2 regions of the Kosakonia radicincitans DSM 16656 genome follow, and region 1 is predicted to be linked to the other one. Evidence: predicted binding sites of a transcription regulator. Region 1 holds the regulator's gene; the other holds the start of a gene.

Region 1 (11,065 bases):
GGCCTTTTTCGACCACTTCGTCCGGCTGATAATCCCAGATCCCCACTTCTGAAGCACAGGTGATCAGCTTATCTTTGGTAACGACATAGCGCGCCGGGCGCAGACCGTTACGGTCGAGGTTACAGGCAGCGAAACGCCCGTCAGACATCACGATGCCCGCCGGGCCGTCCCACGGTTCCATGTGCATGGAGTTAAAGTCGAAGAAGCTGCGCAGGTCCGGATCCATATCCGGGTTATTCTGCCAGGCTGGCGGCACCAGCAAACGCATGGCGCGCACAATATCCATCCCGCCTGCCAACAGCAGCTCGAGCATGTTATCCATTGAACTGGAGTCAGAGCCGGTTTCGTTGACGAACGGCGCGGCATCATGAAGATCCGGGATCAACGGCGTTTTGAATTTGTAGGTACGCGCGCGCGCCCACTGGCGGTTACCGGTAATGGTGTTGATTTCACCGTTGTGCGCCAGGTAGCGGAACGGTTGCGCCAGCGGCCAGCGTGGCACGGTGTTGGTGGAGAAGCGCTGGTGGAACAGGCAAATGGCCGATTCCAGACGCAGATCCGCCAGATCCAGGTAAAAGCGCGGCAGATCCGCCGGCATACACAGACCTTTATAGATGTTCACCAGATTGGAGAGGCTACAAACGTAGAACTCTTTATCTTCCTGCAGGCGTTTTTCAATGCGGCGACGAGCGATAAACAGACGACGCTCCATATCGCGCGGGCGCCAGCCTGCGGGGGCGTTCACGAAAATTTGTTCAATACGAGGCAGCGAGGAGAGGGCGATTTCACCGAGCACCCCTTCGTTGGTTGGCACATCGCGCCAGCCGACGATCGACAGGGTTTCTTGTTGCAGCTCTTCTTCAACAACGCGACGTGACGCGCTGGCTTTTTCTGGATCCTGATTCAGGAACAGCATGCCCACGGCGTAATTTTTGGCTAAGCGCCAGCCGCGCTCTTCCGCCACAATACGGAAGAAACGGTCGGGTTTTTGCAGCAGCAGGCCGCAACCATCGCCGGTTTTACCATCGGCAAGGATTGCGCCACGGTGCTGCATTCGGGCCAGTGCGTGAATAGCGGTACGCACTACCTTGTGGCTAGGTTCGCCTTCTATGTGGGCGATCAGGCCGAAACCACAGTTATCTCTCTCGAGAGATTTATCGTACAACATATCAGTGAACCTCCCCAGGCTCTACGAGACACCCTCCGTTGATCGATACGCACAGGCGCAAAAAGAGCATGGCGACGGGGCATATGCCTCGCATGTCGCCCTCTTTAATTTCCTTTTCGCATCGATACACAAGTGTTGAGGACTTGCTTAAGAGGGAATCTCAATTACTGCATAAATATGATGAGCAGACTGCTCATCCAGAAAGCTTCCAGCGGATTCCCAAGTTATCGGGAATCCGTACACAGGTCAAATGCCGAGCTTATTTATACAAAAATGTGCTAAAGATGGTTTATATATTTGATATTTATATTTATTTAAGCTTTTTTACATTCATGGAGCGCAGCGACAAGCGGTAGCGGAGTGTGATCTGACTCACTATACCAAAGCGTAGTTTCTGATGTTCTGTCCTGAGTATGTATTTAACGGCAGATTTTTATTCTGCTGTGTGGGTGAGAGTTGCATGAAGACACTGTTTTTCACTTACGCACGTATTTCTGCAAAATAAGGCAGGAATATAAGGAAAAGTAATCGCCTTTGAGGTGAATGAAATTGCGATTATATTGACTTTTTATGCAATGAATAAAAGCCTTCCGGGGCGATTGATCCAGGTCATCGCCGATGAAAGCTAAAAGTGGCAGGCTACACCCTTTCGTCAGGGCGGCCTTTCAGATTATGCAGTTACAGAAATTAGTCAATATGTTTGGTGGGGATCTTGCTCGCCGGTATGGAGAAAAAGTCCATAAACTCACTTTGCATGGCGGTTTTAGCTGCCCAAACCGCGATGGCACCATTGGACGCGGTGGGTGTACGTTCTGTAATGTCGCTTCTTTTGCCGATGAGGCACAGCAGCACCAATCCATTGCTGACCAGCTTGCTCATCAGGCGAACCTCGTCAATCGCGCACGTCGCTATCTCGCCTATTTCCAGGCTTACACCAGCACCTGGGCGGAAGTGCAGGTGCTACGGTCGATGTACCAGCAGGCGATAAGCCAGGCGAACATTGTGGGTTTGTGCGTCGGCACGCGCCCTGATTGCGTGCCGGAAGCGGTGCTGGATTTGCTTTGTGAAAACCATCAACAGGGTTATGAAGTGTGGCTGGAATTGGGCCTGCAAACTGCTCACGATAAAACGCTGCATCGCATCAACCGTGGGCATGATTTCGCCTGCTATCGGAAAACGGCGCAACAGGCCCGTCAACGCGGTCTGAAAGTCTGCACGCATTTGATTGTCGGGTTACCGGGGGAACGTCGCGTGGATTGCCTGGAGACCCTACAGCGCGTTACAGATGCTGGCGTTGATGGCATTAAGCTGCATCCGCTGCATATCGTAAAAGGCAGTATTATGGCGAAGGCATGGGAAGCTGGCCGCCTGAATGGTATTGGCCTGGAAGAGTATACCGTTATTGCCGGAGAGATGATTCGCCATACGCCGCCGGAGGTTGTCTATCACCGCGTTTCCGCCAGCGCGCGCCGTCCGACCCTGCTGGCGCCGCTGTGGTGCGAAAACCGCTGGACCGGCATGGTGGAGCTGGATCGCTATCTGAATGAGCAGGGCGGACAAGGTTCGGCGCTTGGACGTTGCTGGCAATTGCCCGCCTGAACCGGCAACAAAACCTTAACTCTCACCGCATTTTTCACACAAGCTTCAATCCCTTGCCCAGAATTGAGTATTATTGAGCGCAATTGTCCGAGGGAAACTCTATGAAGCAAATCCGTTTACTGGCGCAATACTACGTCGATCTGATGATGAAGCTTGGTCTGGTGCGCTTTTCCTTGCTGCTGGCTTTAGCGCTGGTGGTGCTGGCAATCGTCGTGCAGATGGCGGTCACCATGGTATTGCAGGGTCAGGTGGAGAGCATTGATGTTATCCGCTCGATCTTTTTTGGTCTGCTGATCACTCCGTGGGCGGTCTACTTTTTATCGGTGGTGGTTGAGCAGCTGGAAGAATCCCGTCAGCGGTTATCGCGGCTGGTAGAAAAACTCGAAGAGATGCGCGATCGCGATCTGAAGCTCAATGTGCAGTTAAAAGATAATATTGCCCAGCTTAACCAGGAGATCAGCGATCGTGAAAAGGCTGAAGCGGAGCGCCAGGAGACCTTTGAACAGCTAAAAATAGAGATGCAGGAGCGCGAGCAAACGCAGATCCAGCTCGAACAACAATCCTCCTTTCTGCGCTCTTTCCTTGATGCCTCACCGGATTTGGTTTTCTACCGTAACGAAGATAAAGAGTTTTCTGGCTGTAACCGGGCGATGGAACTGCTGACCGGCAAAAGCGAGAAGCAGCTCATTCACCTGAAACCGCAGGATGTCTATTCTGAGGAAGCCGCAGCGAAAGTTATTGAAACCGATGAAAAAGTCTTTCGTCATAACGTATCGCTGACCTACGAACAGTGGCTGGATTATCCGGACGGGCGCAAAGCCTGTTTCGAAATCCGTAAAGTGCCTTATTACGACCGCGTGGGTAAACGCCACGGGCTGATGGGCTTTGGCCGCGATATTACTGAGCGTAAACGCTACCAGGATGCGCTGGAGCGGGCCAGTCGGGATAAGACCACCTTCATTTCCACGATTAGCCATGAACTGCGTACACCGCTGAATGGCATCGTCGGCCTGAGCCGGATCCTGCTCGACACGGATTTGACGCAGGAGCAAGAGAAATACCTGAAGACAATCCATGTCTCAGCCGTGACGCTGGGGAATATCTTCAACGATATTATCGACATGGATAAAATGGAGCGCCGTAAAGTTCAGCTTGATAACCAGCCACTGGATTTCACCAGCTTCCTTGCCGATCTGGAAAACCTTTCCGGTTTGCAGGCGCATCAAAAAGGGCTGCGTTTTGTACTGGAGCCAACGTTGCCGCTGCCGCACAAGGTGATTACCGACGGTACGCGTCTGCGGCAGATTCTGTGGAACCTGATCAGCAATGCGGTGAAATTTACTCCGCAAGGTCAGGTTGAAGTGCGCGTTCGCTACGATGAAGGTGAAATCCTGCACTTCGAAGTGCAGGATTCCGGTATCGGTATTCCGCGCGACGAGCAGGATAAGATCTTTGCCATGTATTACCAGGTCAAAGATAGCCACGGTGGCAAACCGGCCACGGGAACGGGTATCGGGCTGGCCGTTTCACGTCGCCTCGCCAAAAATATGGGGGGGGATATCTCTGTCAGCAGCCAGCCAGGCGCCGGGTCCATCTTTACGCTGACCGTTCATGCGCCCGCAGTGGCGGAAGAAGTTGATGACGCTTTCGAAGATGATGATATGCCGTTGCCTGCGCTGCATGTGCTGCTGGTTGAGGACATTGAGCTGAATGTCATTGTCGCGCGCTCGGTGCTGGAAAAGCTGGGTTGTAGCGTCGATGTGGCGATGACCGGAAGCGCCGCGCTGGAGATGTTCGCCCCTGGCGAATACGATCTGCTGCTGCTGGATATTCAGTTGCCGGACATGACCGGGCTGGATATTTCCCGCACGCTAACCAGCCGTTACCCGCGCGAAGATCTGCCGCCACTGGTAGCACTGACAGCCAACGTGCTGAAAAACAAACAGGAGTATCTCGATGCGGGCATGAATGACGTATTGAGCAAACCGCTGGCGGTCCCGGCATTAACTGCCATGATTAAAAAGTTCTGGGATACAAACGCCAATGAGGAGAAGCAGGTGACAACTGTCGATAACAGCAAAGTACAAACGGTGCTGGATACGGCCATGCTTGAGCAATATATCGAGCTGGTTGGGCCTAAATTAATCACCGATGGGCTGGCTGTCTTTGAGAAAATGATGCCGGGCTATCTCAATGTGCTTGAGTCAAATCTTACGGCCCGCGATCAGAAAGGCATAACCGAAGAGGGACATAAGATTAAGGGCGCGGCAGGCTCTGTCGGTTTACGTCATCTGCAGCAACTGGGGCAACAGATCCAGTCTCCCGATCTTCCGGCGTGGTGGGACAATGTCGGCGAATGGGTGGAAGAGATGAAACAGGAGTGGCAGAACGATGTGGCGGTACTGAAAGCCTGGGTTGCGGCAGTGGACGCTGGAAAAAAATGACCCCGGATTAACCGGGGTGCGCGAATACTGCGCCAACACCAGGGAAACCGTAGCTGCGCCGTAGTTTTTACTCTTTTTTGCAAGGGCGTAGCCTGAAAAAATTCGACCACACGCACATAAGATAGCAAATCTTAAATGATTTGTTACATCAATCAGTGAAATGTGTGAAGCAAGGCTCCCTTATCAAAATTTTTAATTATCGACAGTACGCTGCATAAAGGATGAGCAAAATGAAAAAAGTAGGCGTGATTCTTAGCGGCGCGGGTGTCTATGACGGTGCGGAAATCCATGAAGCGGTGATCACGTTACTGGCGATCGCCCGTTCAGGTGCTGAGGCAGTTTGTTTCGCGCCGGATAAATGGCAGAGCGATGTGGTGAATCACCTGACAGGTGATGTCATGACGGAGAGCCGCAATGTGCTGGTCGAAGCGGCCCGAATTGCGCGTGGAAATATCCGGCCGCTGGCACAACTATCAGTAAATGATCTGGATGCGCTGATTGTGCCTGGTGGTTTTGGTGCGGCCAAAAATTTGAGTAATTTTGCCAGCCAGGGCAGCGCGTGTGTTGTCGATAATACGCTTAAACAGCGAGTGCTGGAGATGCATCAGGCGGGTAAACCGCTGGGATTTATGTGTATCGCTCCGGCGTTGCTGCCGAAAATTTTCGACTTCCCGCTGCGTCTGACAATCGGTACGGATGTCGATATCGCTGAAGTGCTGGAAGAGATGGGCGCGGAACATGTGCCGTGCCCGGTGGACGATATTGTGGTGGATGAAGAGAATAAAGTGGTAACCACGCCAGCGTATATGCTTGCTGAGGATATTGCGCAGGCTGCGGCGGGGATCGAAAAGCTGGTTGCGCGCATACTGGTGCTGGCGGAATGAGAAATGGCTTTCGCGGCCCGCTGAAAACTATGCTGAAACGTATTGCGCTGCGGGTTTTACTGGTACTGGCCATTTTCTGGGGCGGCGGCATTGTGCTGTTCAGCTTTCTGCCGGTGCCATTTTCTGCCGTGATGGTCGAGCGGCAAATTGGGGCCTGGCTGACAGGTAACTTTGGTTATGTTGCTCATTCCGACTGGGTCAGTATGGATGAAATTTCGCCGTGGATGGCGCTGGCTGTTGTCGCAGCAGAGGATCAGCGTTTCCCCGATCACTGGGGGCTGGATTTTGGCGCGATCCAGAAGGCACTTTCACATAATGAACGCCATGAGAACCGTATTCGCGGCGCGTCGACTATCTCTCAGCAAACGGTGAAAAACCTGCTGTTATGGGATGGAAAAAGTTGGGTGCGAAAAGGGCTGGAAGCCGGGCTGACGCTGGGGATGGAAGCGGTGTGGACGAAACGGCGTATCCTGACGGTGTATCTTAATATTGCGGAGTTTGGCGACGGCGTGTTTGGCGTGGAAGAGGCGGCTCAGCGCTATTTTCACAAACCGGCCAGCCGGTTAACCATGTCGGAAGCGGCATTGCTGGCGGCAGTACTGCCAAACCCAATACGTTTCCAGGCGGCAGCGCCATCCGGCTATGTCCGCAGCCGTCAGGCGTGGATCCTGCGCCAGATGCGCCAGCTCGGAGGCGAAGGCTTTTTGCAGAACAATAAGCTGTACTAACTCAGTCTTCGTCAAAGCCCGCGTTAAACAGGGCAATCACGGCTGCCAGGGCTTCTTCTTCCTGCGGGCCGCTGGCTTCGACTTCAATTTGCCGCCCTTTTGCGGAATCCAGCATCAGCAATGCAATCACGCTGCTGGCTTCCGCTTCGGTGCCTTCGTCGTTACGCAGTAACACTTCTGCGTCAAACCCCTGTACCAGCTCAAACAGTTTCATCGCCGGGCGCGCATGCATGCCCAGTTTATTGGTGATCTCAACGGTTTGTTTTACGGTCATGTTTTGCGTTTTTCCAGCGTACGGTGACGGGACTGAACGTTTTTACCGCGCGAGCGGAAATAATCTGCCAGCTGTTCGGCGACATAAACAGAACGATGCTTACCGCCAGTACAGCCGATAGCGACGGTCAGATAGCTACGGTTGTTGGTTTCCAGCATCGGTAACCACAGTTCAAGATAACTGCGGGTCTGGTAAATAAAATTGTGCACTTCGGTATGCCGGTCAAGGAACGCCGCGACAGGTTTGTCGAGACCGGTCATCGGGCGCAGTTTCGGATCCCAGTGCGGGTTGGGCAGAAAGCGAACGTCAAAGACGTAGTCAGCATCGATAGGAATCCCGTGCTTAAAGCCGAACGACTCAAAGACCATGGTCAGTTCGCGCTCGCGCTTGCCGAGCAGGCGAGTGCGCAGCATTTCGGCCAGCTCATGTACCGACATTTCGGAGGTATCGACAATCAGGTCCGCGCGGGAACGCAGTGGCTCCAGCAGGTTGCTCTCTTCATCGATAGCACTTTCCAGCGATAAATTTTTGCTGGAGAGCGGATGTAAGCGGCGCGTATCACTGTAGCGACGAATCAGCGTGTTGCGGTCAGCATCAAGGAACAGCAACTGCGGCGAGAAGGCGTCAGGCAGGCTGCTCATCGCCTGTTCAAAAATTTCCGGTGATTCCGGCATATTACGCACATCAATACTGACGGCGGCAGAGGTCTGACGATCGGCGAGTGTCTGCGCCAGTTGCGGCAGCAGCACTACCGGCAGGTTATCGACACAATAGAAGCCCATATCTTCCAGGGCGCGCAGGGCCACGGATTTGCCTGAACCCGAACGACCACTTACGATCATCAGGACCATGAACCGTTTCTCCCCATAACGACAAAAAAGGTGTTCTTCCCGTTACGCATCGTCGCTTTCGCCTTCTGTCTGCGTGATTATCTGATACAGCTCTTCATCGTTCTGCGCACTGCGCAGGCGACGGCAAATGGTTTTATCCGCCAGCCGTTTGGCCACCAGCGAGAGCGTATGCAGATGCGTTTTGGTTTGATCGGCCGGCACCAGTAGTGCAAACAGCAGATCGACAGGCTGATTATCGATAGCGTCGAAAGCAATGGGCGTTTCGAGTTGTACAAAAACGCCGACGGCGCGCAGCGTGTCCTCTTCCAGCTTACCGTGGGGGATGGCTATACCGTTACCAATACCGGTACTGCCCATCTTCTCACGCGTAAGAATGGCTTCGAAAACGACCTGTGGCGGCAGGCCAAGCTGTTTTGCCGCCAGTTCACTGATGATTTCCAGAGCACGTTTTTTGCTCTGGCAGTGAACGCCGCTACGTGTACATTCCTGGTTAAGGACATTGCTCAGTTGAAGAGCGGAATCGTTATTCATCATAATTTCACCTAAGCGCCGTCAGAGCCACGCACCCTACCGGGTTGCGGTAGGGTGCAACGCGCCAAACGAACGCCCGGACAATTAGTGTTGTTTCAGTTTATCTTTATGTTTCGTGAGCTGCCGCGACAGTTTATCGATCAAACCGTCGATGGCAGCGTACATATCCTGTCCTTCCGCGCTGGCATGCAACTCGCCTCCATTAACATGCAGGGTTGCATCCGAGGTATGGATCACTTTCTCCACTTTCAACACAATATAGACCTGATTAATCCTTTCGAAATACTGCTCAAGCTTGGCAAATTTGCTGTTCACAAATTCACGTAAGGCATCAGTGATTTCGACGTTTTGTCCTGTGATGTTAAGCTGCATAGTGTCTTCCTTATCGGTTGGGTCACACCAGCTGTTTACGCTGGTTAGACGGCGGAATGGATAAAGACTCTCGATACTTCGCAACGGTACGCCGCGCTACCATAATTCCTTGATCGGAAAGGAGCGTCGTCAGCTTACTGTCGCTCAGTGGTTTTGCAGGGTTTTCTGCGGCGATTAATTTCTTAACCAGTGCGCGAATGGCTGTTGACGAGGCTTCGCCGCCGCCTTCCGTATTCACATGGCTGGAGAAGAAATACTTCAGTTCAAAAATGCCGCGAGGACTGTGCAGGTACTTCTGCGTTGTCACACGGGAAATCGTGGACTCGTGCATTTCGACGGCCTGAGCGATATCCGCCAGCACCATCGGTTTCATAAACTCTTCGCCCTGTTCAAAGAATGCCTGCTGCTGCTCGACGATGCAGCGGCTGACGCGCAATAGCGTGTCATTACGGCTTTCAAGGCTTTTGATCAGCCACTTCGCTTCCTGCAAATTACTGCGGATAAACTGGGTGTCGGCGTCATTGCGCGCGCCGCCGCCCATTGAAGCGTAGTGCTGGTTGATTTGCAGACGCGGAATGCTGTCGGAGTTCAGTTCTACCGTCCAGCGCCCGTTGTGCTTACGCACCAGCACATCCGGGATGACATATTCTGGTTCACCGGTCTGGATCGACTGGCCGGGGCGCGGATCCAGCGACTGGATCAGATTTACTGCTTCTTTCAGCACATCCTCTTTAAGACGTGTGACGCGCATGAGAGAGCGGAAATCATGGTTAGCGAGCAGATCAAGGTGATCGCTGATAATCAGGCGAGCCTCTTCACACCAGGGCGTATCTTTCGCGAATTGGGACAGTTGGATCAACAGGCAGTCGCGCAGATCGCGCGCAGCGACGCCAACCGGATCGAAACGCTGAACGCGCTTTAATACCGCTTCAACTTCATCGAGACCGATTTCTTCATCGCCCATGCTTTCCAGCACATCCTCAAGCGACACGGTAAGGTAGCCGGTCTCATCGACAGCATCGACAATAGAGGTTGCGATTGCGCGATCGGTATCGGAAAACGGCGTTAACTCTACCTGCCACATCAGGTAATCCTGAAGAGACTGTGTCGTTTCACCCTGATAAATCGGCAGTTCGTCATCAATATAATCGTGGCTGCTGCCGGAAGGCGTTCCGGCGGTATAAATCTCATCCCAGCTGGCGTCCAGCGGCAGCTCTTCAGGCATCTCTTTCTGTTCGAGCGCGTCTACAGTATCCAGGCCTTCATTTTCCTGGGTTTGTTGGCTATCCACTTCTTCATGAAGATCGGCTTGTTCCAGCAATGGGTTACTCTCCAGCGCTTGCTGAAGTTCCTGCTGAAGTTCTAACGTAGACAGCTGCAACAGACGGATAGCCTGTTGCAGTTGCGGCGTCATAGCTAGCTGTTGGCTAAGCCTTAATTGCAAACCTTGCTTCATATTCAGAGCAGCACTCTCCGCCAAAATACCTCAATAAACTCTACCCTATCAGAGTCTGAAGTCTTCCCCAAGATATACGCGCTTAACGTGTTCGTCTTCAAGGATTTGCTGCGGTGTACCATGAGCAATTAAATGCCCCTGGCTGACGATATAAGCACGTTCACACACCGCCAGCGTTTCGCGAACATTGTGATCAGTAATTAACACGCCTAACCCACTGTCACGTAAGTGTTCAATGATGCGTTTGATGTCGATAACCGAAATAGGATCGACGCCCGCAAAGGGTTCATCCAGCAAGATAAATTTAGGATTTGCCGCCAGTGCGCGCGCAATTTCAACGCGGCGACGTTCACCACCGGAAAGGGACTGTCCCATATTGTCGCGCAGATGCTCAATATGGAACTCTTCCATCAACTCGTTAGCGCGATCCTCGCGCTGTTCGGAAGTCAGATCGTCACGGATCTGAAGCACCGCCATCAGGTTGTCGTACACGCTCAAACGACGAAAAATAGACGCTTCCTGCGGCAAATAACCGATGCCGCGACGTGCGCGCGCATGCAGTGGCAGTAAGCTGATATCGTCGTCATCAATAATGATATTGCCCGCGTCACGCGGAACAATCCCGACCACCATATAGAAGGTGGTCGTTTTCCCTGCGCCGTTAGGGCCAAGTAGCCCAACAATTTCGCCAGAGTTAACGGTCAGGCTGACGTCTTCAACCACGCGGCGACCCTTATAGGCTTTCGCGAGATTCTTTG
Region 2 (11,065 bases), 580 kb from region 1:
AACATTGCTAGCGTTCTCCCACTATTTCAACGGCGAGTTTTTACGCTCGATCCCGTAACGCTCCAGCTCTTTGTACGGCACGACCTTGCTTTTCTTCTTGCGCACATCCACCACCGTCATGCGGTCGGTGCAGGAGTAGCAAGGATCGAGGCTGCCAATAATCAGCGGCGCATCAGAAACGGTGTTGCCGCGCAGCATATAGCGCAGCGTTGGCCAGTTGGCGTAGGTCGCCGCACGGCAACGCCAGCGATAGAGCTTCTGGTTGTCGCCGGTCATACTCCAGTGGATATCATCCCCGCGCGGCGCTTCGGCAAAACCAAGGGCAAAACGGTGCGGAATGTAGGTAAAGCCTTCAACCATCAGCGGGCCGCCGGGCAGATTATCCAGACCGAAATCGATCATGTTCAGCGCGGTCAGCACTTCGTTGATACGCACTTTCAGGCGGGAAATGACATCGCAACCCTGCTCGCTGTGCACGGTCATTGGCAACAGGCCGTAACCGGCAAACGGGTGATCGGCGCGGGTATCGCGGGCGTGACCGCTGGCGCGCACCATCGGGCCGACGTTACTGAAATCGCGGGCGATTTGCGGATCAAGACGGCCAATACCCACGGTGCGCTGCTCGATATTCGGCGTGCTCATCAGCACATCAACCAGCTCCATCACATCGCGGCGCATCTGCTGCACCAGCGCGCGCGTCTGCACCATATCGTCTTTCAGCATGTCGCGGCGAATGCCACCGATCAGGTTCAGACCGTAGGTTTTACGCGCCCCGGTAAGAATTTCCGCCATCTTCATTGACGTTTCACGCACGCGGAAAAACTGCATAAATCCGGAGTCAAAACCGACAAAGTGGCAAGCCAGACCGAGGTTTAACAGGTGCGAGTGCAGACGTTCCACCTCCAGCAGAATGGCACGGATCATCTGCGCGCGTTCCGGCACCACGATGCCCATCGCGTTCTCTACCGAGGTGGTGTAAGCGGTACTGTGGGCAAACCCGCAGATGCCGCACACGCGATCCGAGAGAAAGGTGACTTCGTTGTAACCCATGCGGGTTTCCGCCAGTTTCTCCATCCCGCGATGCACATAGAACATGCGGTAGTCGGCATCGACAATATTCTCGCCATCCACAAACAGGCGGAAGTGGCCCGGTTCATCCGACGTAACGTGCAGCGGGCCAATTGGCACCACATTGTTTTTCTTGTCGCCCAGCTCGTTGATGAATTCATAAGTTTCCGCGTCGGTGGTCGGTGCGGGACGCTGGCGATAATCCATGCTGTCTTTACGCAGCGGATAGAGTTCGTCCGGCCAGTCATCCGGCAGCACCAGGCGTCGCTCATCCGGCAAACCGACCGGCACCAGGCCATACATATCACGCACTTCGCGCTCGCCCCACACGGCCGCAGGCACGCGCGGCGTCACGGATGGATACTCCGGTTTCAGCGCATCGACTTCAACGCGCACCGTTATCCAGCATTTGACGCCCTGCTCCATCGACAGCACGTAGTAAACGGCAAAGTGACCGTTCAGCTTGCGCTCGTCGTTACCAAACAGCACCGACAGCCAGCCGCCCTGCTGGTAGTAAAGAAACTCCACCACCTCCGGCAGGTAGTTCACTTTCACGGTAAGGGTGATTTGGTCTTTGGTCTGCCACGCTTCATCCAGCACTACGCCGGGAAATTTCTCGTGCAGCGCAGCCAGATAGTGTTGACCGATTTTTTCTTCAGACATGCATAAACTCTCTTAATACGTCGCCAGTAAGGAGACGAACGCTAAAAAGGCAACGCCGAACCCGGCCCAGGTGACGCGTGACGTGGCAGCAAAACGCAGGCGCGCCATGCTGTTTTCAAACAGGGCAATCACCAGTACGCCAACAATTAATTTCACCACCGCCACCACCAGCGCCAGCAGCAGACCCGCCGCGCTGAAGCTGCTCATCTGCCCCCACGGCAGAAAGACGCCGACAAACATTTGCAGCACCACCAGCTGTTTTAAGCTGATGCCCCACTTCAGCAGCGCAAAGCCGCTGCCGCTGTACTCCGACAGCGGCCCTTCCTGCAACTCCTGCTCCGCTTCCGCAAGATCAAACGGCAGTTTGCCCATTTCGATAAAGGTGGCGAACGCGCAGGCGCAGAGCGCCAGAAACAGCGGGATTGAAGCCGCGCGCGGCCAGTGGTAAACGGTGTCGGTGATATGGCTGATATGAGTGGAACCTGCGACCAGCGCCGCCACCCACAAACCGAGCAGCAAAATCGGCTCGACCAGCACGCCCAGCATCGCTTCGCGGCTGGCGCCGATGCCGGTAAACGGGCTACCGGTATCCAGCCCGGCAATAGCAAAGAAGAAGCGGGCAATGGCGAACAGATAGATCAGGGTGATCAAATCGCCCAGCAAAGGCTGCGGCGAGTTAATGGTGACCACCGGCAAAGCCGTCGCAATGGTCAGCATCACGCCCACCATCACAAACGGCATCAGGCGAAACACCCAGCCGGACGCTGCAGGCGCAATACTCTGGCGGCCCAGCAATTTGACCAGGTCGCGGTACTCTTGCAGCACGCCAGGCCCACGGCGATTGTGCAACCGGGCGCGCGCCACGCGGCTGATACCGGACAGCAGCGGCGCAAAGGCAAACAGCACCAGCGCCTGCAATAACGCATACAGAAAATTCATCATCAGGCTCCTCGGGAAATCACCACAACCACCAGCACCGCCAGCTCAATCAGTGCCAGCCGACGAAACAGCAGCGGAGCCGCGTCGGTACGCCAGCCGGGCAGAATCAGCGTGGGTTCCAGCCATTTGCGCAGCTTCAACACCGGGGCAAATGCGGCTTTTACCGGCATGGCAAAACCGTGGGCGGTGATCACCATTGAGCCTTCATGATCGTAGCCGCAGACCCAGGCGCTTCCGCGGCTGCGGGACGGAAGACGATCGCCTTTAAACAGCACCATCAACAGCAGCGGCAGCAGTGGCATGGCAATCAGCAGCAGCGTGATCATCGGTTGTGACACCACCGTGTTCGCGGTATGCAGCGGCAGCGGTACGGCGGCATACAGACGCGGCAGCAGCCACGGCGCAGCAACGCCGCCAATAACGCAGCAGAGTGCCAGTACGGCCACGCTTGCGGTCATCAGCCAGGGAATGGATTGCGGGTTTTCCGCCTGCGGGGTGCGCGGCGCGCCAAGGAAGGTGACGCCATAGACTTTCGCCATACACATCACCGCCAGCGCACCGGTTATCGCCAGGCCAACGGCCAGCAGCGGCCCAATCAGTTGCAGGACAAAGTGGCCGCTACCGCTCAGGCTGAAGAAGGATTGATAAATCACCCACTCACCGGCAAAGCCATTGAGCGGCGGCAGCGCCGCCATCGCCATCAGCCCGACCAGCATCGCCAGCGAGATAAGCGGCATTTTTTTGCCGATACCGCCCAGTTTTTCGATATCGCGATAGCCGGTGCCAAACCACAGCGCACCCGCGCCAAGAAACAGCGTGCTCTTAAACAGGCTGTGGTTGAAAAGGTGATACAGACCGCCAACCAGCCCCAGCGCCATCAGCGCCGGTTGCTGCAATGCCAGCCCGGTTACGCCCGCGCCAAGGCCAAGCAAAATGATGCCGATGTTTTCCAGCGTGTGATACGCCAGCAGGCGCTGAATATTGTGCTCCATCAGCGCATACAAACCGCCGACAAAGGCGGTGATCATGCCGAATACCAGCAGCACAACGCCCCACCACAGCGGCGGCTGGCCGCCCAGCAAGGAGAAACTGAGAATGCCGAACAGCCCGACTTTCATCACCACCGTAGAAAAGAGCGCGGCGGCCGGCGCTTGCGCGCTGGCATGCGCCTGCGGCGCCCAGGCGTGCAGCGGAATAATCCCCGCCAGCAAACCAAAACCAATCACCCCCAGCAGCCAGACGCCACTGCTCAGTTGTTGCCCGCTAAGCTGAACAAAATCGAGCGTCTGATAACGCTGCCAGATAAACCAGCAGGCCAGCACCAGCAGCACCGTGCCAAGACGCCCCATGGCAAACCACAGCTTGCCAGAGGCGCTGCACCCGGTAAGAAACACCGCGCTCAGCGCCATGATTTCGCTCATCACGACCAGCTCGCCCAGATTCGCGGCGCAGACGGCGCACAGCGCGGCGGCCAGTAGCAAATTGATCAACAACCCGTTGGCTTTCACCGCGTCATGGCGGTGCCAGTGGATGTTATAGAGGCTGATAAGCAGGCCGCAGAGGCCGAAGGTGATCACCCACACGGCACGCAGGGGTGTGACCAGTAACGGGTACTGCAACAGCGTCAGGCTGCCGGAAACGGCATCAGCGCCCAGCAGCGACAACAACCCGGCGACTGTCGCCATGGCGCTGCCGATTGCGCCGCCAAGACCGGCCAGCCAGCCGCTGAGAATTTTCGCCCGCGTAAACAGGTACGCCAGCGCAGCAGCGCAGATAAACACCGCCACCGCGCCGTTGAGCAAAGAGAGGATCGTCATTTTGCACTCCGGTTAAGCTGGGTAAACAGCGACAAATCGCCGTAGTCCGTATTCAGGGTCTGCTCGCGTTTGCGACGGCTGGCGCGGGCGATGTCGAGGTTATTGACCAGATGCAGCGCCTTGGTCGGGCACATCCGCACGCAGGCCGGGCCTTGATCATCGAAATGGCAGAGATCGCACTTCACGGCGATAGCCCGCACGCCAGGCACCCAGTCCAGCAGCGTACTGACGCGCGCAGGCGCAGGCGGCGCGGCGGGCGCGAGCGGCGAGTTAACGTTGGCCGGAATATCCAGCGGACGGCTACCGGCAAATTCGATAGCGCCAAACGGGCAGGCAATCGCGCACAGTTTGCAGCTTACGCACAGGCTTTCATTTAACTGCACCGCGCCATCGACGCAATTAATGGCGTTTACCGGACAAACGCCCGCACAGGGCGCGTCTTCGCAGTGGTGGCACTGCTGCGGCGCGGATTCATGTTCATTACGCATCACGCGCAGCCGCGGCATCGACTGCAAGCCATACGCGCGGTGCGTCTCCGCGCAGGCCGCCTCGCAGGTGTGGCAGCCGATACAGAGCGCCGGGTCGGCAATTACAAAACGGTTCACCAGCTAATCCTCAGGTGATTCACCCAGTCCGGGCGGTCATTTTTGACGAAATCAGTCGCACGACGTGTCACTTCGACACATCTCGACACCCAAACTCAGGCCAGCGCAGACGCGTGCGCGCTGCTGGCAAGAAGAGAGAGATTGATGGGGGTATCGTTTTCCACCGCCGCGTACAGGCTGTCGTAAACCGTGGCGATTTTTTCCAGATAGTGCTCCAGCACTTTTTCACGATCGTGGGTGCTGATAACGCCGTCCACTTTGCCGTCGCTGGTGAGCTGCGCCTTTGCAATCAAGCGTTTATCGCTGCCATCTTTATTGGCAATCGCATATTCGATGGTATGACCATTAAAGCCGCCGGTCAGAGAGACGGTGACCGTGAAGTGGCCGAACAGCTCAAAACAGAGCTGCTGCTCTGGCGCGCAACCTATGGCATGGTGCAGGCGCGCTTTTGACAGCGTGATCCCCTGAACCAGCGCGTTGCAGTAACTGCGCCACTCCTCCTGCAGGAGATGGTGTCGCCCGGCAATGTAATCTGCCTTTTCGCTAATTTCCCAAATCGTCATGTCTGCTTACCTGATTAATTGAAACAACGGCGGTAAAGCATCATCCATGCCAACATTTAATTTATTGATTATTAAAGGAATAAATAAAAATATTCGTTAATTTCGACGTGTCATCTCGACAGGTTCGACATCGTCACAGTGTCAAAATCACTCATGGCACTCTTATTGCATTAACGCGGCAACTCATAAGGAGGGATTATGCATGAGATCACTTTGTGCCAGCGGGCGCTGGAAATTATTGAACAACAGGCCACCGCGAGCGGCGCGCGTCGGGTTACCGGCGTCTGGTTAAAAGTGGGCGCATTTTCCTGTGTCGAAACCGAAGCTTTAACGTTTTGTTTTGATCTGGTGTGCCGTGGCAGCCTGGCTGAAGGTTGTACACTGCACATCGAACAACAGCAAGCGGAGTGCTGGTGCGAGTCTTGTCGGCAGTACGTCACGCTGCTCACCCAGCGTGTTCGCCGCTGCCCACAATGCCACAGCGACCAGTTGCAGATCGTTGCCGACGATGGAATGCAAATTCAGCGCCTGGAAATTGAGGAGTAAACAATGTGTACAACATGTGGTTGTCAGGACGGTAACCTTTATATCGAGGGTGACGAACATAACCCGCACTCTGCGTTTCGCAGCGCACCGTTCGCCCCTGCTGCGCGCCCTGCGCTAACTATAACCCGCGTCAATACCCGAGAGTTCACCCCAACCCAATCGGGTAACGGCGATTTGCATTACGGTCACGGCGAAGCCGGCACCCACGCGCCGGGCATGAGCCAGCGCCGGATGCTGGAAGTGGAGATCGACGTACTGGATAAAAATAACCAGATCGCCGCCCGCAACCGCGCCCGCTTTGCCGCCCGCCAGCAACTGGTGCTGAACCTGGTCTCCAGCCCTGGCTCCGGCAAAACCACCCTGCTTACCGAAACCCTGCAGCGCCTGAATGCGCGCGTACCCTGCGCGGTGATCGAAGGGGATCAGCAAACCGTCAATGACGCCGCACGTATTCGCGCCACCGGTACCCCGGCGATTCAGGTGAACACCGGCAAGGGTTGCCACCTGGATGCGCAGATGATTGCCGATGCTGCGCCGCGTCTGCCGCTCGACGATCGCGGCATTCTGTTTATTGAAAACGTTGGTAACCTGGTATGCCCGGCGGGCTTCGATCTGGGCGAACGCCATAAAGTGGCGGTACTGTCAGTGACTGAAGGGGAAGACAAGCCGCTGAAATATCCGCACATGTTCGCTGCCGCCTCGCTGATGCTGCTGAACAAAGTGGATCTGCTGCCGTACCTCAATTTCGATGTCGAACGCTGCATCGCCTACGCCCGTGAAGTGAACCCGCAGATTGAGATCCTGCTGGTTTCCGCCACCAAAGGCGACGGGATGGACGCCTGGCTCGACTGGCTGGAGACACAACGATGTGCATAGGCGTACCGGGGCAAATTTGCGCCATTGACGGCCTGCAAGCCAAAGTGGACGTCTGCGGCATTCAGCGCGACGTGGATTTAACCCTGGTCGGCAGCCATGATGAACACGGCCAGCCGCGTCTCGGCCAGTGGGTGCTGGTGCATGTCGGTTTTGCCATGAGCGTGATTAACGAAGCGGAGGCGCTGGATACGCTGGCGGCGCTGCAAAACATGTTCGATGTCGAGCCGGATGTCGGCGCGCTGCTCTACGGCGAGGAGAAATAATGCGTTTTGTCGACGAATATCGCGCCCCGGAACAGGTGATGCAACTGATTGCCCATCTGCGCGAACGGGCCTCTCATCTTAGCTATACCGCCGCGCGTCCGCTGCGCATTATGGAAGTGTGCGGCGGCCATACGCACGCCATCTTTAAATTCGGCCTCGATCAGTTGCTGCCGGAAAACATCGAGTTTATCCACGGGCCGGGCTGCCCGGTGTGCGTGTTACCAATGGGGCGTATTGATACCTGCGTGGAGATCGCCAGCCATCCGGAAGTGATCTTCTGTACTTTCGGCGACGCCATTCGTGTACCGGGGAAAAAAGGCTCGCTGTTACAGGCGAAAGCGCGCGGTGCCGATGTGCGCATCGTCTATTCACCGATGGATGCGCTGGCGCTGGCGGAAAAAAATCCGCAGCGCAAAGTGGTGTTCTTCGGCCTCGGTTTCGAAACCACCATGCCCGCCACGGCCATTACGCTGCAACAGGCGAAAGCCCGCAACATCAATAACTTCTGGTTTTTCTGCCAGCACATTACGCTGATCCCTACGCTGCGCAGCTTGCTGGAGCAGCCGGATAACGGCATCGACGCTTTCCTTGCGCCCGGCCATGTCAGCATGGTGATCGGTACCGACGCGTACACCTTTATTGCCGAAGAATTTCGCCGCCCGCTAGTGGTTGCCGGGTTTGAACCACTGGATTTGTTGCAGGGCGTGGTGATGCTGGTGGAACAGAAAATCGCCGCGCAGAGCCGGGTGGAAAACCAGTACCGCCGCGTCGTACCGGATGAAGGCAACCGGCTGGCGCAGGCCGCCATTGCCGATGTGTTTGCCGTCAGCGGCGACAGCGAGTGGCGCGGGCTGGGGGTGATTGGCGAATCCGGTGTACATCTGACGCAGGCTTATCAGCAGTTTGATGCCGAAGCGCACTTTCGTCCGGCCGCGCAGCAGGTGTATGACGATCCGCGCGCCCGCTGCGGCGATGTGCTGACCGGCCGCTGCAAACCGCACCAGTGCCCGCTGTTTGGCAACACCTGTAATCCGCAAAGCGCCTTTGGTGCGCTGATGGTCTCCTCAGAAGGAGCCTGCGCAGCCTGGTATCAGTATCGCGCTCAGGAGTGTGAAGTATGAATGAAGTCCAACTCGCCCACGGCAGCGGCGGCCAGGCGATGCAACAGCTTATCAGCCAGCTCTTTATGGAGGCGTTTGCCAACCCGTGGCTGGCCGAGCAGGAAGATCAGGCGCGGCTGGATCTGGCCGCACTGGCCGCCAGCGGTGACAGGCTGGCGTTCTCCACCGACAGCTATGTGATCGATCCGCTGTTCTTTCCCGGCGGCAATATTGGCAAGCTGGCGGTGTGCGGCACCGCCAACGACATCGCCGTCAGCGGCGCGACACCGCGCTATCTCTCTTGCGGGTTTATCCTTGAAGAAGGCCTGCCGATGGCGACGCTGAAAACCGTCGTCGACAGCATGGCCGCCACCGCCCGCGCGGCCGATATCGCGATTGTGACCGGCGATACCAAAGTGGTGCAGCGCGGCGCGGCGGATAAGCTATTTATCAATACCGCCGGGATTGGCGCGATTCCACGTTCGATTCGCTGGGCGGCGCAGTCGCTGCAACCGGGCGATGTACTGCTGGCAAGCGGTACGCTGGGCGATCACGGCGCAACGATTCTTAACTTGCGCGAAGGGCTGGGGCTGGACGGCGAGTTGTCCAGCGATTGCGCGGTGCTGACGCCGTTAATCGCCACCCTGCACGATCTTCCCGGCGTGAAAGCGCTGCGCGATGCCACGCGCGGCGGCGTGAATGCGGTGGTGCATGAGTTTGCCGCAGCCTGCGGCTTCGGTATCGAGCTCAACGAAGCCGCGTTACCGGTGAAACCGGCGGTGCGCGGCGTTTGCGAGTTACTGGGGCTGGAAGCGCTGAACTTTGCCAACGAAGGCAAACTGGTGATTGCCGTACAGCGCGAGGCCGCAGAGCAGGCGCTGTCACGTTTACGCGCCCACCCGCTTGGCGCGGATGCCGCTATCATTGGTGAAGTTGTTGAACGTCAGGGCGTACGCCTGGCGGGGCTGTACGGCGTTAAACGCCTGTTAGATTTACCCCACGCGGAACCGTTACCGCGTATTTGCTAATTTTTTGTTTTTTATTATTTTTTTCACACCTGCGAGTGTGTTCCTGGATGAGCAATATGTCGTATACACCGATGAGCGATCTCGGACAACAGGGGTTGTTCGATATCACCCGTGTTTTGTTACAACAGCCGGATATGGCGTCACTCAGCGAAACGCTGGCCCGGCTGACCCGCCAGGCGGCACTCGCGGATAGCGCGGCGATTGTGCTGTGGCATGCAGACAGCCACAGCGCCAGCCGCTACGCCGTCAACGCCCCTGCAAACAACGCAACTTATGAGGATCATTTACTGCTGGCGAGTGGGCCAGTCAGGCACATTCTTTCCCACCCACAGGCGCTCTATTGCAGCGCAGCCACGTTTGCGGAAACCTGGCCGGCGTTGACGCAGAACCGGCTCTATCCGCCGTTTGCGCACTACTGCCTGCTGCCGCTGGCGGCGGAGGGGCAAATTTTCGGCGGCTGCGAATTTTTTCGCCACGACGGGCAACCGTGGAGCGATAAAGAGAGCGAACGCCTGCACACCCTGGCGCAAATCGTCGCCGTGGTCGCCGAGCAGCTCCAGAGCCGCGACAGTCAGACGCCGGATTACCAGCTATTGTGCCAGGAGCGGGACGATTTTCGCATTCTGGTAGCCATCACCAATGCGGTGCTCTCGCGGCTGCATATGGACGAGCTGGTCAGCGAGGTGGCGAAAGAGATCCACTACTATTTCGGCATCGACGCCATCAGCCTGGTGCTACGCGGTAGCCGCAAAGGCAAGCTGACTATCTATTCGACGCACTACAAAGATGAACTGAATCCGAAGCATGAGATTCAGGAAGCCGACGAAGAGGGAACGCTGACCGAACGGGTATTCCGCAGCAAAGAGATGCTGCTGCTCAATCTGCACGAACGCGACAAACTCGCGCCCTACGAGCGGATGCTGTTTGAAACCTGGGGCAACCAGATCCAGACGCTGTGCCTGCTGCCGCTGATGTCCGGCAAAAATCTGCTCGGCGTGCTGAAACTGGCGCAGTGCCAGAAAGAGGTGTTTACCCAGGCGAATCTCAAGCTGCTGCGCCAGATCGCCGAACGCATCGCTATTGCCGTGGATAACGCGCTGGCGTACCAGGAAATTCACCGCCTGAAGGAGCGGCTGGTGGATGAAAACCTGGCGCTGACCGAGCAGCTAAATAATGTCGATAGCGAGTTTGGCGAGATCATCGGCCGCAGCCAGGCGATGTTCAGCGTGCTGAAACAGGTTGAGATGGTGGCGCAAAGTAACAGCACGGTGCTGATCCTTGGCGAAACCGGCACCGGCAAGGAGCTGATTGCCCGTGCGATCCATAACCTCAGCGATCGCAATAGCCGCAGAATGGTGAAGATGAACTGCGCCGCCATGCCCGCCGGGCTGCTGGAAAGCGATCTCTTTGGCCATGAGCGCGGCGCGTTTACCGGTGCCAGCACCCAGCGAATTGGCCGCTTCGAGCTGGCGGATAAAAGCTCGCTGTTTCTTGATGAAGTGGGCGATATGCCGCTGGAGCTACAACCGAAGCTGCTGCGCGTATTGCAGGAGCAGGAGTTCGAGCGGCTCGGCAGTAATAAACTGATCCAGACCGA

What was found. Region 1 encodes sigma-54, which starts transcription at its own class of promoters, with help from an activator protein. Its sites were predicted from a motif close to GTTGGCACANNTTTCGCTNT; they were not measured.
Region 2: hypA (hydrogenase maturation nickel metallochaperone HypA) is a predicted target of sigma-54. The motif match lies at 5,808-5,827, and genes of this name have one in related genera.

What each region holds. Positions count from the first base shown of each region.
Region 1 is NZ_CP018016.1:519,007-530,071, forward strand. Features, by position in the region: gene gltB (glutamate synthase large subunit) at 1-1,168, opposite strand, end outside; gene mnmL (tRNA modification radical SAM protein MnmL/YtqA) at 1,841-2,767, shown strand; gene arcB (aerobic respiration two-component sensor histidine kinase ArcB) at 2,869-5,211, shown strand; gene elbB (isoprenoid biosynthesis glyoxalase ElbB) at 5,442-6,095, shown strand; gene mtgA (monofunctional biosynthetic peptidoglycan transglycosylase) at 6,092-6,823, shown strand; gene npr (PTS phosphocarrier protein NPr) at 6,825-7,097, opposite strand; gene rapZ (RNase adapter RapZ) at 7,094-7,948, opposite strand; gene ptsN (PTS IIA-like nitrogen regulatory protein PtsN) at 7,991-8,482, opposite strand; gene hpf (ribosome hibernation promoting factor) at 8,564-8,851, opposite strand; gene rpoN (RNA polymerase factor sigma-54) at 8,874-10,307, opposite strand; gene lptB (LPS export ABC transporter ATP-binding protein) at 10,356-11,065, opposite strand, start outside.
Region 2 is NZ_CP018016.1:1,103,597-1,114,661, reverse strand. Features, by position in the region: gene Y71_RS05545 (formate hydrogenlyase complex iron-sulfur subunit) at 1-5, opposite strand, end outside; gene hycE (formate hydrogenlyase subunit HycE) at 22-1,731, opposite strand; gene Y71_RS05535 (respiratory chain complex I subunit 1 family protein) at 1,744-2,670, opposite strand; gene hycC (formate hydrogenlyase subunit 3) at 2,673-4,487, opposite strand; gene Y71_RS05525 (4Fe-4S dicluster domain-containing protein) at 4,484-5,092, opposite strand; gene hycA (formate hydrogenlyase regulator HycA) at 5,188-5,655, opposite strand; gene hypA (hydrogenase maturation nickel metallochaperone HypA) at 5,854-6,201, shown strand; gene hypB (hydrogenase nickel incorporation protein HypB) at 6,205-7,077, shown strand; gene Y71_RS05505 (HypC/HybG/HupF family hydrogenase formation chaperone) at 7,068-7,340, shown strand; gene hypD (hydrogenase formation protein HypD) at 7,340-8,461, shown strand; gene hypE (hydrogenase expression/formation protein HypE) at 8,458-9,468, shown strand; gene flhA (formate hydrogenlyase transcriptional activator FlhA) at 9,525-11,065, shown strand, end outside.